DNA from 3 places in the Streptomyces sp. NPDC060027 genome. Region 1 is predicted to be linked to each of the others. Evidence: riboswitches for the same ligand, from Rfam matches in the RefSeq annotation. Region 1 holds a riboswitch; each other region holds the start of a gene.
The links. Region 1 has a riboswitch for thiamine pyrophosphate ahead of ACFWBT_RS18585 (thiamine ABC transporter substrate binding subunit). Riboswitches for the same ligand answer to the same signal wherever they lie in the genome.
Positions count from the first base shown of each region.

Region 2: it holds a riboswitch for thiamine pyrophosphate, as region 1 does, so the genes downstream of both, ACFWBT_RS06790 (purine-cytosine permease family protein) here and ACFWBT_RS18585 (thiamine ABC transporter substrate binding subunit) in region 1, are expected to answer to the same signal.
Region 3: it holds a riboswitch for thiamine pyrophosphate, as region 1 does, so the genes downstream of both, thiC (phosphomethylpyrimidine synthase ThiC) here and ACFWBT_RS18585 (thiamine ABC transporter substrate binding subunit) in region 1, are expected to answer to the same signal.

Region 1 covers NZ_JBHWVI010000066.1:13,895-19,698, forward strand. The annotation lists gene ACFWBT_RS18575 (carboxymuconolactone decarboxylase family protein) at 1-311, shown strand, start outside; gene rlmN (23S rRNA (adenine(2503)-C(2))-methyltransferase RlmN) at 925-2,031, shown strand; TPP riboswitch at 2,072-2,177, shown strand; gene ACFWBT_RS18585 (thiamine ABC transporter substrate binding subunit) at 2,253-3,341, shown strand; gene ACFWBT_RS18590 (ABC transporter permease) at 3,317-5,020, shown strand; gene ACFWBT_RS18595 (ABC transporter ATP-binding protein) at 5,021-5,804, shown strand, end outside.
Region 2 covers NZ_JBHWVI010000017.1:175-5,978, reverse strand. The annotation lists gene ACFWBT_RS06800 (phospholipase) at 1-366, opposite strand, end outside; gene ACFWBT_RS06795 (alpha/beta fold hydrolase) at 668-1,501, opposite strand; TPP riboswitch at 1,777-1,870, shown strand; gene ACFWBT_RS06790 (purine-cytosine permease family protein) at 1,862-3,262, shown strand; gene thiD (bifunctional hydroxymethylpyrimidine kinase/phosphomethylpyrimidine kinase) at 3,397-4,194, shown strand; gene gndA (NADP-dependent phosphogluconate dehydrogenase) at 4,492-5,804, shown strand, end outside.
Region 3 covers NZ_JBHWVI010000155.1:2,387-8,190, forward strand. The annotation lists gene ACFWBT_RS30125 (LysR family transcriptional regulator) at 1-460, opposite strand, end outside; gene ACFWBT_RS30130 (DUF1801 domain-containing protein) at 602-964, shown strand; gene ACFWBT_RS30135 (VOC family protein) at 970-1,356, shown strand; gene thiC (phosphomethylpyrimidine synthase ThiC) at 1,421-3,241, opposite strand; TPP riboswitch at 3,234-3,390, opposite strand; gene ACFWBT_RS30145 (YibE/F family protein) at 3,462-4,973, shown strand; gene ACFWBT_RS30150 (SsgA family sporulation/cell division regulator) at 5,055-5,492, opposite strand; gene ACFWBT_RS30155 (IclR family transcriptional regulator) at 5,593-5,804, opposite strand, start outside.

The DNA of each region.
Region 1 (5,804 bases):
ACATGCACACCAAGGACGCCACCGCCGCGGGTGAGACCTCGGTGCGTCTCAACCTGGTCGCGGCCTGGCGGGAGGCCACGGTGTTCACCGACGCCGAGCGCGCCGCCCTGGAGCTGACGGAGCAGGGCACCCGCATCGCCGACGCGGCCGGCGGGGTCACGGACGAGTGCTGGGCGAACGCCGCCAAGTACTACGACGAGGAGCAGCTCGCCGCGCTGGTGTGCTGCATCGCCGTCATCAACGCGTTCAACCGCGGGAACGTCATCGTCCAGCAGCCCGCGGGCGGCTACCAGCCCGGCCAGTTCGCGTAACCCGCGACCGCTCGGGCCGTCCGGGTCTGCTCGGGACCGCCGGGGGACCCGTCCGGGCCGTCGACGGTGGCCGCGGCCGCACGCGCTCCGGGCGCCCCTCTCGCGGGGGCTCGGAGCGGCGGCCCGCGCCACCTGCCCCCGCGTCGGCGGCTGTACCGCTCGCCGGGCTGCCCGCCGTCTGGAGATCGTCGGTCGCTGGCACCGGAGACGCGGGCCACCGCCCGGGCGGCCGATGGCCGCGTCTTCAGCACGGTGCGGGCGAGGACGCCGACGGCGAGGTGGACCGGGGCGCAGGCGGTCATGTGGAGCATGCCGAGCAGTCCTCCGCGCGGCAACGGGCCGGCTCGCGGCGGAGTCGATGAACCGCGGGAACGGCGAGAAGTACAGCAGAAGCGCCTTCCTGTTCAGGCCGGTGATCCCGGCGCCCCCGAGTGCGATTGATCCCGGCGCCCCTGAGTGCGATCCGCCGGCGCGAGGAGTCCCCTGGGTCGCCCCGGGGTCGCTCCGGGGCGACCCAGGGGCGACTGCTGATGACAGCGGGCACCCGTGGGTAACCGCCCGCACCCCGGTCCGGCCTGGGCCACCCGAGTCGATCTGCGACACTGGAAGAGTTATGCCTGCACCCGGAGAACTCACCTTTGTCGCGCCGCGCGGAGCCAAGAAGCCGCCGCGGCACCTTGCCGATCTCACGCCTGCCGAGCGCAAAGAGGCGGTTGCCGCGATCGGTGAGAAGCCGTTTCGCGCCAAGCAGCTCTCGCAGCACTACTTCGCCCGGTTCGCGCACGACCCCGCAGAGTGGACGGACATCCCGGCCGCCTCGCGCGGCAAGCTCCAGGAGGCGCTGCTTCCCGAGCTGATGACGGTCGTACGGCATCTGTCGACCGACCAGGACACCACGCGCAAGACCCTGTGGCGGCTCTTCGACGGCACGCTCGTCGAGTCCGTGCTGATGCGGTACCCGGACCGGGTGACCATGTGCATCAGCTCGCAGGCGGGCTGCGGAATGAACTGCCCGTTCTGCGCCACCGGGCAGGCCGGCCTCGACCGGAACCTGTCGACCGGCGAGATCGTGCACCAGATCGTCGACGGTATGCGGGCGCTGCGCGACGGCGAGATCCCCGGGGGTCCCGCGCGGCTGAGCAACATCGTCTTCATGGGCATGGGTGAGCCGCTCGCCAACTACAAGCGCGTGGTCGGAGCGATCCGGGCCCTCACCGACCCCGAGCCGGACGGGCTCGGGCTCTCGCAGCGCGGTATCACCGTGTCGACGGTCGGGCTGGTCCCCGCCATCAACCGGTTCTCCGACGAGGGCTTCAAGTGCCGGCTCGCGATCTCCCTGCACGCCCCGGACGACGAGCTGCGCGACACCCTCGTCCCCGTGAACACACGGTGGAAGGTGCGCGAGGTGCTGGACGCCGGTTGGGAGTACGCGGACAGGTCCGGGCGGCGCCTGTCCATCGAGTACGCGATGATCCGGGACATCAACGATCAGGCGTGGCGTGGTGACCGGCTCGGGCGGATGCTCAAGGGCAGGCCCGTGCATGTCAACCTCATCCCGCTGAACCCGACCCCGGGTTCGAAGTGGACCGCCTCGCGGCCCGAGGACGAGAAGGCGTTTGTCGAGGCGATCGCCGCCCATGGCGTGACGGTGACCGTCCGGGACACCCGTGGCCAGGAGATCGACGGAGCGTGTGGTCAGCTCGCCGCGACCGAGCGGTAGTCTGAGCCGAGTCAGTATCTCTTCGTATTCCGACATCTTCATATTCCGACAGGGGAGCGCCACAGCGCTGAGAGTGCGGGACAGCCCGCAGACCCTCTGAACCTTGCCCAGGTCATTCTGGGTAGGAAGTTCGGTCGTTACTCAAGCTGTTGCGCCCTGCCCGGGACCGTCAGAGGTCCCGGGCAGGGCCGCGTCTCTTCCTGGTCACCCAGGAGGAATCAGTGAGCATCACCAACAGGCGGTTCGCGGCCCTGGCCGTCGGGCTCGGCCTTGTCACGCTGCCGGCACTGTCCGCGTGCGACTCGTCCGACGCCGGCGGCTCGGGCGATCCGAAGACGATCACGCTCGTCAGCCACGACTCGTTCGTCGTGTCGAAGAGCGTGCTCAAGGACTTCGAGAAGCAGTCCGGGTACAAGGTCCGGGTCCTCAAGGACGGCGACGCCGGGCAGGCCGTCAACAAGGCCATCCTGACCAAGGACAACCCGCAGGGCGACGTCTTCTTCGGCGTCGACAACACCCTGCTCTCCCGCGCGCTCGACAACGGGCTGTTCCAGCCGTACGTGGCCAAGGGCGCGGATCTGGTCCTGCCCGAGTACCGGACCGACCAGGACAAGCACCGGGTCACGCCCATCGACTCGGGCGACATCTGCGTCAACTACGACAAGGCCTACTTCAGCGAGCATAAGCTGAAGCCGCCGCAGTCCTTCGACGACCTGGTCAAGCCCGCGTACAAGGACCTCCTCGTCACCGAGAACGCCTCCACGTCCTCGCCCGGCCTCGGCTTCCTGCTCGGCTCCGCCGCGCACTACGGCGATGGGGGCTGGGAGGGCTACTGGAAGAAGCTCAAGGCCAACGGCGTGAAGGTCGTGGACGGCTGGGAGCAGGCCTACAACGAGGAGTTCTCGGGGTCCGCCGGCGGCAAGAAGGCCAAGGGCGACCGGCCGCTCGTCGTCTCGTACGCCTCCTCGCCGCCCGCCGAGGTCATCTACGCCGACCCGAAGCCCAGCACCGCTCCGACCGGTGTCGCGACCGGCACCTGCTTCCGGCAGGTCGAGTACGCGGGTCTGCTCAGCGGCGCCGCGAACGCCAAGGGCGGCAAGGCGCTCCTCGACTTCATGCTCACCAAGGAGTTCCAGGACGACATGCCGCTCAACATGTTCGTCTACCCGGTGCGCGAGGCCGCGCAGGTGCCGCCGGAGTTCACGCGGTACGGGCCGCCGGCCAAGGACCCCGAGACCCTGGCCCCCGAGAAGATCGCCGCCGAACGCGACCACTGGGTCAAGTCGTGGACCTCGCTCGTACTGAAGTAGCCGAGGGAGCAGGCCGAGCCGACGGGACCGGCGGAGCTCCGCCGAAGGCCCGTGGGCGGAACGCGGCGCGGCTCGGCCTGATGGCCCTGCCCGTCGCGTTCTTCGCCGTCTTCTTCGCCTACCCCGTCGTCGCGATCGTCTCGCGCGGGCTCCACGCGGACGGCGGCTGGCAACTGGGCCGGATCTGGGAGGTGCCGGCCCAGTCCGACATCCGGCACGTGCTGTGGTTCACCACCTGGCAGGCGCTCGCCTCGACGGTGCTCACGCTGCTGGTCGCGCTCCCCGGCGCGTATGTCTTCGCGCGCTTCGACTTCCGGGGCAAGCAGATTCTCCGGGCCGTGGTGACCGTGCCCTTCGTGCTGCCCACCGTGGTCGTCGGCACGGCGTTCCTCGCGCTGGTCGGCCGCGGCGGGCTGCTCGACGAGCTGTGGGGTGTGCGCCTCGACACCACGGTGTGGGCGATCCTGCTCGCGCACGTCTTCTTCAACTACGCGGTCGTCGTACGGACCGTCGGCGGACTCTGGTCGCAGCTCGACCCGCGCCAGGAGGAGGCCGCGCGCGTGCTCGGCGCCTCGCGCTTCGCGGCGTGGCGCAGGGTGACGCTGCCGGCGCTCGGGCCGGCCGTGGCCGCAGCGGCCCTCATGGTCTTCCTCTTCACCTTCACCTCGTTCGGTGTGGTGCAGATCCTCGGCGGCCCCACGTTCTCGACCCTGGAGGTCGAGATCTACCGGCAGACCTCCGAGATCTTCGACCTCGCGACGGCGGCGGTGCTGACGATCGTCCAGTTCGTGGCGGTGGGCGTGATCCTCGCCGTACACGCGGCGACCGTACGCCGACGGGAGACCGCCCTGCGTCTGGTGGCCCCGGAGACGACCGCGCGCCGGCCGCGCGGGGCCGGGCAGTGGGCGCTGCTCGCGGGAGTGCTGGCCAGCATCGGCGTCCTCCTCGTGCTGCCGCTCGCGGTTCTCGTCCAGCGCTCCCTCGACGCCCCGGGACTCGGTTACTACCGGGCGCTGGCCGACGACGACGGAGGCGTCTTCCTCGTCGCCCCGATCGAGGCGATCGGCAACTCGCTGGAGTACGCGCTCGCCGCCACCGCCATCGCCGTGGTGATCGGCGGTCTGGCGGCGGCGGCCCTCACCCGGCGCGCCGGCCGCCTCCTGCGGGGCTTCGACGCGCTGCTCATGCTGCCGCTCGGCGTTTCCGCGGTGACCGTGGGTTTCGGGTTCCTGATCGCGCTGGACGAGCCGCCCCTGGATCTGCGCGGCAGCTGGATCCTGGTTCCGCTGGCGCAGGCGCTGGTGGGTGTCCCCTTCGTCGTACGGACGATGCTGCCCGTGCTGCGCGCGGTGGACGGGCGGCTGCGGGAGGCCGCGGCCGTGCTCGGGGCGTCGCCGTGGCGGGTGTGGCGCGAGGTCGATCTGCCGATGGTGCGGCGGGCGCTGCTGATCGCGGCCGGATTCGCCTTCGCCGTCTCCCTCGGGGAGTTCGGGGCGACGGTCTTCATCGCACGGCCCGACAACCCGACGCTGCCGGTCGCCGTGGCCCGGCTGCTCGGGCGGGCGGGCGATCTCAACTACGGCCAGGCGATGGCCCTCTCGACGATTCTGATGGTGGTGTGCGCGGTGGCGCTGCTGCTGTTGGAGCGGATGCGGACAGACCGGACCGGGGAGTTCTAGATGCTGCTGAGTCTGCAGGGCGCGACCGTACGCTTCGGCGGCCGGGCCGTGCTCGACGCCGTCGACCTCGATGTCGCCGAGCACGAGATCGTGTGCGTGCTCGGGCCGAGCGGCAGCGGCAAGTCCACGCTGCTGCGGACGGTGGCCGGACTGCAGGCCCTGGACGCGGGTCGCGTGCTGCTGGACGGACAGGACCAGGCGGGCGTCCCCGCGCACAAGCGGGGCGTCGGTCTGATGTTCCAGGACCATCAGCTCTTCCCACAGCGGGACGTGGGCGGCAACGTGGCCTTCGGGCTGCGGATGCACGGCACGTCGAGGAGCGGACAGGCGGCCCGGGTGGGGGAGTTGCTGGACCTGGTCGGACTGCCCGGAGCCCGCGGCCGCGCCGTCGCCTCCCTCTCCGGGGGCGAGCAGCAGCGCGTCGCGCTGGCCCGTGCCCTGGCGCCCCGCCCCCGTCTGCTGATGCTCGACGAACCGCTCGGCCAGCTGGACCGCTCGCTGCGCGAACGGCTGGTCGTCGAACTCCGTGACCTCTTCGGCGAGTTGGGGACCACGGTGCTCGCGGTCACCCACGACCAGGGCGAGGCCTTCGCACTCGCCGACCGGGTCGTGGTGATGCGCGACGGGCGGATCGCCCAGTCCGGTACGCCACTTGAGGTCTGGCAGCGTCCCGCGGACGCGTTCGTGGCCCGCTTCCTCGGCTTCGACAACGTGGTCGAGGCGACGGTGAGCGCGGCGGCCGCCGACACCCCGTGGGGCAAGGTCCCGGTGCCCGAGGGCGCCC
Region 2 (5,804 bases), on a different contig from region 1:
CGTGTACTGGTCGGCGCCGCTCGCGGCCACCTCCCACGCGGCGTCGGCGCTCGAACAGGCCACGGTCCGGGCCTGGTCGCCCACGCGACCCAGACAACTGCCCTTGCTGTCCGCGCTTTCGAGAACGGTCGAGGAACCAAGCGCGCGCAGGGTCCACTGCTGGTGGTCCTCGTTGCCCTTGGGGTTGTGCTGGACGACCGCGCCGGCGCTGTCGGCGGCGTTCAGTCCCGTGGTCGCGCTCTGGACGAAATAGGCGCCCGCGGCCGGAACCTCTGCCGCACCGACGGCATCGGCGGGCGCCGGGACGGCGAGGACGGTGCTCAGTACGGCGGTGGCGGCGAGCAGGGAGCGTGGGCTCGGTCTCATGACACGTGATCCCTTCCTGTGGGGAGCATGAGCATGCCATGTGAGGGTGAGCGCCGACCGTACGGATCGCGTCAACAGTCGGTCTCGCGGCGCGCCAAGGACTCTGCGGGCAGCCCCGTCCGGGGCATGCGGCGCGGCGAACGGGTGCGGAGACCGGGTGCGGAGACCGGGTGCGGAGACCGGGTGCGGAAGACGGCGGCGGCGCTCACGCCCAACACGGGCGCAGCACACCGCCGTTCACCCTCCCTGCGACGTCAGGCAGTGCCCGTGGGACGATGCCGGGCCGTACCGTCGGGCGATGTCAGGTGGTGTCGGAGGGAGTGCCGGGGTGCGCGATCCGCGCGGCGAAGGCGGCGATGTCGGCGACCACGCGTTCGGGCTGTTCCCAGTGGACGACATGGCCGGTGCCCTCGTAGGCGAGGAAGTCGGCGCCGTGCACGGCGTTCAGGATGGTCTGCTGGTCTTCGCGGGGCAGATACTCGTCCTGGTCGCCCCAGATGACGAGGGTGGGCACCAGGATGCCCGCGAGGGTCGCGCCCAGATCGGCGTCGAGGAGACCGCCCAGAGTCTCCTGCCAGACGTACGCGGGGAGTTTGAGGCTCTCCTCGACCATGGTCTCGATGAATCCCCGGGCGATCGGGCGGGCCGCGGTGCCGGCCATGAAGTCCTCGACGAACGCGCGGGGCACGGGATCGGCGAGGCCTTCCACCGCCTCGCGCACCGCGGCCGCCACCGGCTTGTCCGCGAGGGTCCCGGGGACACCGAGCAGAACCAGACCGGCGATGCGGTCGGGGTGGCTGCCGGCGACGATCCGGGCCGGTACGCCGCCGCTGGACGCCCCGACCAGAATCGCGCGGGGGATGTCGGCCGCGTCGAGGAAGGCCACCAGGTCGGCGGCGAAATCGTCGGGAGTGTAGCCCTCGGGAGGCCGGTCCGCATCGCCGTGTCCGCGCTGCGTGGGGGCGTAGCCGTGCAGGGACGCCGGAAGGCGCCTCAGGACGGGCTCGAAGGACCACCAGGAGTCGGCCAGACCGTGCACGAAGACGACCGGTGTGCCACTGGGGTAACCGGCTTCGGCGTACGGGAGGGTGAGCCCTTCCCGCACCTGCGCGGACTTCAGGGAGATCACGGTCACGGCACCCTGCCTCCTTCCGCCCGGCCACCGGGTCCGGGAACCCGGGAGCGGAGAGCGAGCGGCGATCACTTCCGACAGTACCGAGGGGCGGCACGCACCGCGCTGCGGGGAAGCCCGGCCGAGCCACCCGAATGAATCGGAGGTGTTCGGTCGCGTACTGCTCCAGGTGGGTGGCGCGAAGGGCCGTGGGGGTGCCGCCCCCGCGGGGACCGGTGTCCCGGGGCCGGCACCTCCGCCGTACACAGGAGCGAGGGGATGGGGTTACTGTGTCCGTCGTACCGGACACGGGGTGCCCCTCCAGGGGCTGAGATCACACCCGTCGAACCTGAACCAGTTCGTACTGGCGGAGGGATGTCTTCCATGCCATTGGCGCATGTTTTCGACGGGCCGCCCGTCGACAGCCGGCCCGCCGTCTTCGACGGACGTATGCCTGCCGCACCCGGCGACCTGCGGGTGGAGGGGCACGGCATCGAGCCGGTTCCCGAGAACAACCGGTACGGCGGGGCCGGGCGGCTGTTCACCGTGTGGTTCGCCCCGAACCTCACGATGACGGGCGTGTTCACCGGCACCATCGGCATCGCGCTCGGCCTGGACTTCGGCACCGCCCTCGCGGCGGTCGTCCTCGGTACCGTGCTCGGCGCGCTGCCCACCGCCTACCTCAGCACCTGGGGCGGCCTCACCGGCACCGGCCAACTCCCCCTCGCGCGGCTCGCGTTCGGCCGGGCAGTGGTGCTGCCCGGGATGCTCCAGTGGCTGTCCTCGGTCGCCTGGGACGCGTTGATCGGCCTGTTCGGCGGGGACGCGCTGGCGCGGCTGTGCGGCTGGCCGTTCTGGCTCGGCGTGCTGGTCATGATGGTTGCCCAAGGGGCCCTCGGTGTCCTCGGCTACGAAGCGATCCACCGTCTCCAGATCGTCATGACGTTCGTGCTCGCCGTCGCCTTCGCGGTCATCGCCTGGCGGATGCTCGACGGCGTCCACCCCGCCGCGACGGGAGCCGCCGCCGGGGCCGACCGCGCGGGCGCGTTCGTCCTGACCAGCACCATCGCGCTCAGCCTCTCGCTGTCCTGGGCGCCGTACGCCAGTGACTTCAGCCGCTATCTGCCGCGCGCCACCTCCCGCCCGCGGATGTTCTGGTGCACCCTGCTCGGCCTCGTGGTGTCCTTTCTGGCCGTTCAGGTCCTCGGGCTGTGGGGCGCGTCCGTGCTGACCGACCAGACGGCGGCGGGCGTCGACGAGTTGCTGGGCGGCGGGACGGCGGGCGCGTTCGGGCTGCTGGCCGTGGCGCTGGCGGCGGTGTGCAGCAACGCGATGAACGACTACAGCGGTTCGCTGGCCCTGCAGACCCTGGGCGTGCGGATACCGCGTCCGGTGGCCGCCGCGCTGGCCGCCGGGCTCGGCTTCCCCCTGGTGCTGTGGATGCACGCCGCCGACACCACGGCCCGCTTCCAGAACGTGCTGCTGTTCGTGGGCTATTGGATCCCCGGGTTCGTCGCGATCGTCGTCGTCGACTGGATCGCCCGCGGACGGGAGCGCGGCGGCGCCCCGGTCGATCTCGCCGTCGAGACCGCCCGCCCGCGTTCCGGACGGGCGTCACTGGTCGCCTTCGTCGGGGCATTCGGCGCGGCCGTGCCGTTCATGGACACGGGCCTGTACGTCGGTCCGGTGGCCCACGCGCTGCACGGCGCCGACCTCTCCTACTACGTGGCCTTCCTCGTCGCCCTCGCCCTCTACGCCCCGCTGCGGCTGCGCCGCCGCGCCTAGGCACCGTCCGACGGGCCCGTCCGAGGAAACCGTCCGAGGGGCCCGTCCAACACGCCCGCCCGACGCGCCCGTTCGTCGCTCCGCTGGCCGGGAGGGACTCGCGCCGCAAGCCGTATCCGAGAGGAACACCTCGTATGACCACGCCGCCCCGCGTTCTGACCATCGCCGGTTCCGACTCCGGCGGAGGCGCCGGAATCCAGGCCGACCTGAAGACGATGCTGGCGCTGGGCGCCCATGGGATGAGCGTGCTCACCGCGGTGACGGCGCAGAACTCCGTTGGTGTGCAGGGTGCTTGGGAACTGTCCGAGGAGGCGGTGCGCGCCCAGTACCGCAGTGTCGTCGACGACATCGGCGTCCAGGCCGTGAAGACCGGGATGCTGTCGTCGCCCGGACTGGTCACCACGGTCGCCGCACTGCTGTCCGACGTGGCCGCCCCGGTCGTGGTGGACCCGGTGAGCGTCTCCAAGCACGGGGACCGGCTTCTCGCCGACGACGCGCTGGACGCCGTACGGACCCGGTTGCTGCCGCGGGCGACGGTGGCCACCCCGAATCTCGACGAGGTCGCCCAACTCACCGGGCTGAAGGTGAAGGACGAGGAGGGCATGCGCAGGGCCGCCGACCGGTTGCTCGCCTTCGGTCCGCGTTGGGTGCTGGTGAAGGGCGGCCATCTGCCGGGGCAGGCCGTCGATCTGCTCACCGACGGAACGGCGGAGCACTGGCTGCGCGCCCCGCGCCACGACAACCGGCACACGCACGGCACCGGGTGCACGCTCGCCTCGGCCGTCGCGGTGGGCCTGGCCGAGGGCCTGTCGGTGCCGGATGCCGTTCGGCGGGCCAAGGAGTACGTGACCGCCGCCATCGAGGCCGGGTTCGCGCTCGGCGCCGGTATCGGACCGGTGGACCACGGCTGGCGACTGCGCCGGAACCTCTGAGTCCGGGCGCCGTCCCGACGGCCCGGAGCGGCCAAGTCCAGGCGCCGTCCAGAGGACCGGAGCGGTCGGTCCGGGTGCCACCCGGAGGACCGGAGCGGTCGGGTCCGGGTGCCGTCCGGAGGACGGAGCGGTCGGGTCCGGGTGCCGTCCGGAGATCCGAGCGCCCGATGCACCGCACCAGCTGCCTCCGAAGGTGAACACCCCGCCCCCTGTCGTGCGTACTGATCGGCACAGCGACAGTCGTCTGCTCGCCCGTCAGGTACGCGGGGAGGCAGATCCGGATCCAAGGAGCACACCATGAAGGCGACCGCGCAGATCGGCGTCACAGGGCTCGCGGTGATGGGCCGCAATCTGGCCCGCAACTTCGCCCGGAACGGCTACACCGTCGCCGTCCACAACCGCACCCCCGCTCGCACCAAGGCACTCGTCGAGGAGTTCGGACATGAGGGCGCCTTCGTGGCGGCCGAGTCGGCCGAGGAGTTCGTGGCGGCGCTGGAGCGCCCCCGCCGCCTGATGATCATGGTGCAGGCGGGTGCGGCCACCGACGCCGTCATCGAGGAGTTCGCGCCGCTGCTGGAGACCGGCGACATGATCATCGACGGCGGCAACGCCCACTTCACCGACACCCGGCGTCGTGAACAGTCGCTGCGCGAGCGCGGCATCCACTTCGTCGGCGCGGGCGTGTCCGGCGGCGAGGAGGGTGCCCTGCACGGGCCGAGCATCATGCCCGGCGGCTCCCCGGAGTCGTACGCCTCGCTCGGCCCGATGTTCGAGTCGATCAGCGCCAAGGTGGACGGCGAGCCCTGCGCCACGCACATCGGCACGGACGGTGCCGGGCACTTCGTCAAGATGGTGCACAACGGCATCGAGTACGCCGACATGCAGCTGATCGGCGAGGCCTACGACCTGCTCCGCCGCGTCGGCGGCTACACGCCGGCGCAGATAGCGGAGATCTTCCGGCGCTGGAACAAGGGCCGCCTCGACTCGTACCTGATCGAGATCACCGCCGAGGTCCTCGCGCACAAGGACGCCGCCACCGGTGAGCCGTTCGTGGACGTCGTGGTCGACGCCGCCGGGCAGAAGGGCACCGGCCGCTGGACCGTGCAGACCGCCCTCGATCTCGGCTCCCCGGTCACCGCCATCGCGCAGGCGACCTTCGCCCGCGCCGCCTCCAGCCAGGCCGGACTGCGCGCCGCCTACCAAGGCCTGCCCGGCGGCACCCACTGGGACCTGTCGGGAACGGAGGCCGAGCGGTTCACCAGCCAGGTCGAACACGCCCTGTACGCATCGAAGTTGATTGCGTACGACCAGGGCTGGAAGATGATCCTGGACGCCGCCGCCGAGTACGGCTGGGACATCGACCTCGGCGAGGTGGCGAAGATCTGGCGCGGCGGCTGCATCATCCGCGCCGCGTTCCTCGACCGTATCCGCGCCGCGTACGCCGTCGATCCGGGCCTGGTCAGCCTGCTCTCGGACGCGGGGTTCGCCACCGAGATCAAGGACGCCCAGGTCCCGTGGCGCGAGGTCATCTCCACGGCCACTCGCCGAGGCGTCCCGGTGCCCGCCTTCTCCGCGGCCCTGTCGTACTACGACACCCTGCGCGCCGACCG
Region 3 (5,804 bases), on a different contig from region 1:
TTCCGTCGAAGGGGAACGAGGCGAGGAGGACGTCGATCGAACCGTCCACCAGACTCGCCCGGGAGTTGGACAGCTGAACCTCCCGTACATCGACCCGGCAATCGGGGTGCCGCTCACCGAACAGACCGACCGCCCTGAGCAGCGCGGGTGCCGTCCATTCGCCGAGGAAGGCGACCCGCAGCTCCCCGGTGACCCCACGACTGGCATCGGCCGCCCTGCGCAGCGCCGCCTCCATCGCGGCGACCAGCGGCACCAGGTCGGCCGCCAGCTGCCGGCCGATCGGAGTGAGCCGGACGGAACGGCTGTTGCGTTCGAACAACGGCCCGCCGACCCTGCGTTCAAGCTTCTTGGTCACCTGGCTGACCCGCCCGGTCGTGATCAGCAACCGCTCCGCGGTCCGGCCGAAGTGCAGTTCCTCGGCCAGGGTCAGGAAGGTCTCGATCTCCAGCCGCTCCAGCATGAATCCCCCCGGCGTTAAATCTGGCTCAACGGTCGTACGTCGATCATGCCTTGATGGCCTCGGTCCCGCGGCGGATCGTAGATGGCGTCCAACCGGCCCCCTTGGGGAGCCCGGGACGCACCCCTCCTGAACAGGACTCACATGAACGCCTCGGACATCACCTCCTACCTGAACGGGCTCGACGGCCCCCTGCGCGACATCGGCGAGAAGATCCGGCCTGTCATCGACTCGGCCCTCCCCGACGGCTCCGGCGCGCTCTGGCACGGCCATCCCACCTGGAGCCTCGGAGCCAAGCCCGGTCAGACCCCGATCTGTCTGCTCAAGGGCTACACGTCCTACGTCACCTTCGGCCTCTGGCGCGGCCAGGAGGTGGCCGATCCATCGGGCCGACTGGTCGCCGGAGCCCGCCAGATGGCCTCGGTGAAGCTCAGCCGTACCGACGAGGTCGACCCCGTCCTCTTCGGTGAGTGGCTCCGCCGCGCCGTCGCCCTGGAGACCAAGTGACCGCGATACGCGTGAAGGCCTTCGACCACCTGGTCCTCAACGTCGCGGACGTCGAACGGTCCCTGGGCTTCTACACCGGGCTTCTCGGACTGGCACCTGTACGCCTTGCCGAGTGGCGAGCAGGCCAGGTCCCGTTCCCGTCGGTGCGGATCACCGCGGAAACCATCATCGACCTGGTGGACGGCCCCCGTGGGGAGTCCAACGTCGACCACATCTGTCTCACCGTGGAACCGCTGGACTGGGACGAGGTCATCGCGTCGGGATCCTTCACCGTGCTTCAGGGTCCCGTCGCACGCTTCGGCGCGCGGGGCAGCGCCACCTCGGTCTACGTCCAGGACCCGGACGGGAACACGGTGGAACTGCGCTGGTACCCACAGGACGCCGCGGCATGACCGGGCGGCCCGAGGGCGGCGGTCCGGGCGTTCCGTGCCCCGGACCGCGCCCCTGTGGAGCGGCTCAGTCGGCCAGCGGCAGGTACACGCGGTTGCCCGCCTCCGCGAACTCCCGGGACTTCTGCAGCATGCCCGCGGAGACCTCCTCCGCGGAGGCGCCTTCGCCCGCGTCACCGCCGAACCGCTCGTTGATGCTCTGACTGATCTTCATCGAGCAGAACTTCGGCCCGCACATGGAGCAGAAGTGGGCCGTCTTGGCGGGCTCGGCCGGCAGCGTCTCGTCGTGGAACTCCCGTGCCGTGTCCGGATCGAGAGCCAGGTTGAACTGGTCCTCCCACCGGAACTCGAAGCGGGCGTCGGAGAGCGCGTCGTCCCAGTCCTGTGCGCCTGGATGCCCCTTGGCGAGATCGGCCGCGTGGGCGGCGATCTTGTAGGTGATGACGCCGGTCTTGACGTCGTCACGGTTGGGCAGGCCCAGATGCTCCTTGGGCGTGACGTAGCAGAGCATGGCCGTGCCCCACCAGGCGATCATCGCGGCACCGATGCCGGAGGTGATGTGGTCGTACGCAGGGGCGATGTCCGTCGTCAGCGGGCCGAGCGTATAGAACGGAGCTTCATCACAGATCTCCTGCTGAAGGTCGATGTTCTCCTTGATCTTGTGCATCGGGACATGCCCCGGGCCTTCGATCATCGTCTGTACTTGAAAACGCTTCGCGATGGTGTTGAGTTCCCCGAGCGTCCTCAACTCCGCGAACTGAGCGGCGTCGTTGGCGTCCGCGATGGAGCCGGGCCGCAGACCGTCGCCGAGCGAGTAGGTGACGTCGTACGCGGCGAGGATCTCGCAGAGTTCCTCGAAGTTCTCGTACAGGAACGACTCCTTGTGGTGCGCGAGGCACCAGGCCGCCATGATCGAGCCGCCGCGCGAGACGATGCCGGTCTTACGGTTCGCGGTGAGCGGCACGTACGCCAGGCGCACGCCCGCGTGGACCGTCATGTAGTCCACGCCCTGCTCGGCCTGTTCGATGACCGTGTCCTTGTAGATCTCCCAGGTCAGCTCCTCGGCGCGGCCGTCGACCTTCTCCAGCGCCTGGTAGAGCGGCACCGTGCCGATGGGAACGGGGGAGTTGCGCAGCACCCACTCGCGGGTGGTGTGGATGTTGCGGCCGGTCGACAGGTCCATGACCGTGTCGGCGCCCCAGCGGGTCGCCCAGGTCATCTTCTCGACCTCCTCCTCGATGGAGGAAGTGACCGCGGAGTTGCCGATGTTGGCGTTGACCTTCACCAGGAACCGCTTGCCGATGATCATCGGCTCGATCTCCGGATGGTTGACGTTGGCGGGCAGCACCGCGCGGCCGGCGGCGATCTCCTCGCGTACGACTTCGCCATCGACGTTCTCCCGGAGCGCCACGAACTCCATCTCGGGCGTGATCTCGCCACGGCGCGCGTAGGCGAGCTGGGTGACCGCCTGCCCGGAGCGCCCCCGGCGCGGCTGACGCGGTCGCCCCGGGAAGACCGCGTCCAGGTTGCGCAGCCCGCCGCGCGGGGACGTGTGCTTGATCCCGTCGTCCTCCGGACGGGCGGGGCGGCCCGCGTACTCTTCGGTGTCGCCGCGGGCGATGATCCAGTTCTCGCGCAGCGGCGCCAGCCCCCTGCGCACATCGGTGTCGATGGTCGGATCGGTGTACGGGCCTGAGGTGTCGTACAGCGTCACGGACTGCCCGTTGGTCAGGTGCACCTGACGAACCGGCACCCGCAGATCGGGACGCGTACCCCCGACATACGCCTTGTGCCAGCCGATGGACTTCCCGGCCTCCCCGTTCAGCGACGGTGAAGCGACCCCGCCCGTCTGGCTGGAGGCAGGCGTGCGTACGTCCTTGTTGGTCATGAGACCTACTCCCTACGCCGGCATTACCCGGTAACAGGTTCAGCGGTCGACGCAGCGGCTTCCGTTCGTCGATGTTTCATGTGAAACATCGCGAAGACGGAGGTCAGCGCCCTCTCAGCCCGGTGCTCCGAGCTCCCGCGTGTGCAAAGGTGCCTCCACGCTAGCGTCATATTTGGCGCGGTGAACAGAGGGCCCTGGTCGTTCTTGCGATGATCGGTCGGTGACAGCACCCCAGCGCTCCCCGTTCCCACCGGCCGAGTCTCCGCGCCGTCCGGGCTCCGACGACGGCCACGGACATGGTTCCGGCAACGGCCATGGGCATGGGCATGGGCCGGGGGGTGGCCATGGTTCCGGACCGGACGGCGGTCACGACGGGCACGGCGGCGAACACGGGCCGGGCGTCGGACAGGGCGGAGGTTCGGGCGGCGGGCACGGGCACTCGCACAGCCACGGTCCTGCCGCGCCGGTCTCCAAGCACCTGCGCAAGGTCATCGCCGCGGTACTGATCCCCTTCGCGGCCGCGGTCGCGGTGGGTCTCGTGGTGCTGTGGCCCGGCGGTGCCCCCTCCCACGAGCGCACCGGTGTCGGCTTCGACCGGCAGACCCAGCAGGCGACGGTCACCAGGATCGACCAGGTGGACTGCAGGTCCGTGAACGCCTCGGGGGAGACCCCGACGGGCGACACCTCCACCGCCGAGGGCTCCTCCGCCCAGCTGCAGGCGACGGGTGAATGCAAGAAGGCGACGATCCGGATCGACACCGGCAAGGACAAGGGCCGCACGTTCACCGAGATCGTTCAGCCGGACCAGTCACGGCAGTTGCACCAGGGCGAGAAAGTCGTCGTCGCGTACGAGCCCTCCGCCCCCAAGGACCTCCAGTACTCGGTCACGGACGCGAACCGGAAGCTTCCCCTGACGCTGCTCGCCGGGATCTTCGCCGTGGTCGTCGTGGTGGTCGGCCGGATGCGCGGCGTCATGGCACTGATCGCCCTGGCCATCAGCTTCATGATCCTGAACTTCTTCATCCTGCCGGCGATCCTGCAGGGCTCGAACCCGCTGGTCGTGGCCGTCGTCGGGTCCAGCGCCATCATGCTGATCGCGCTCTACATGTGCCATGGCCTGTCGGCCCGTACATCCGTGGCGGTGGTCGGCACCCTGCTCTCACTCGTGCTGATCGGCATCCTCGGCTCGGTCTTCATCGACTGGGCCGTGCTGACCGGCAACACGGACGACGACACCGGTCTGATCCATGGCTTGTACCCGTCCATCGACATGAGCGGTCTGCTGCTGGCCGGAGTCATCATCGGTTCGCTCGGTGTTCTCGACGATGTGACGGTGACGCAGACGTCCGCGGTGTGGGAGCTGCACGAAGCCAACCCCACGATGGGCTGGCGTGGCCTCTACCGCGCGGGCATCCGGATCGGCCGCGACCACATCGCGTCGGTCGTCAACACGCTCGTCCTGGCCTACGCGGGCGCCGCACTGCCGCTGCTGCTGCTCTTCTCGATCGCGCAGAGCAGCGTGGGCACCGTGGCCAACAGCGAACTGGTCGCCGAGGAGATCGTGCGCACCCTGGTCGGATCGATCGGCCTGGTCGCCGCCGTGCCGGTGACGACCGCGCTGGCCGCCCTCGTGGTCGCCGCGGACCGTGAAGGGACCGTGACCGGCCCCGTCGAGTCCGCGGGTGCCAGGACGCCGGTACGGAGCGGGAAGGGCCGCCGCCGCAAGCACTGAGCCGTCCGCCCGTGACGCCGGAACCATTCGGCACCCACGCCCCCTTGAGGAAGCGTTACTCCGCTCGGGGGTACGGGTGCTTCAGCCCGCGCTCTGCTCCTCCGCCAGGATGCGGTCGAGCGCTTCGTCGAGAGATGTGTCGAAACCGGCGAGGGAGCGCTCCTGCCCGAGCGGCACCAGCTTGTCCGTACGGTCGAGGAAGGCGACGAGTGGTGCGGCCCCGGACCGGAACAGGGCGTGATCTCCTCCGACCTGAAGCCGGATCAGCACCTCACCGAACGCCTCCGGGTCGGCCGGAGCGATGTGCACATCACCGTCACCGCACGGCCTGCCCACCCCGTCGATCAGCAGCTCCCGACCGAACGCCCAGGTCACGGGCGCGTCTCCGGGCAAGTGGAAGGTCAACCGCACCGCGTACGGATCACAGGTCTCGTATCGCAGCTCCACCGGAATGCGGAAGGACAGCTCCTCGGACACGAGGAAGCTCATCATGACCTCTGCCTGCACCGACTCGCGCATCGCCTACCCCGTCGTTTGCCATCGACTGGCCAGGAATCATCCCCCTGACACTGCTGGAAATATTGCTCACCGTGCACGACAGATCACAAGGAGTGAGTTTTCAGATACTGATAGAGATGGCGAGTGTCCCTAGCAGCCTGCCGATTTCGCTCTGCAGCTTCTGTGCCGCGGGCAGCAGTCGGTCGACCTGGTGGGACGGGAAGGAAATGGCCATGGTCGCGGCGGTACTGCCCGCCGTGATCGGGATCGCGGCACAGACCGCGCCCAGCGCGTACTCCTGCCGCTCGACCACCGGTTCCATCCGCCCCATCC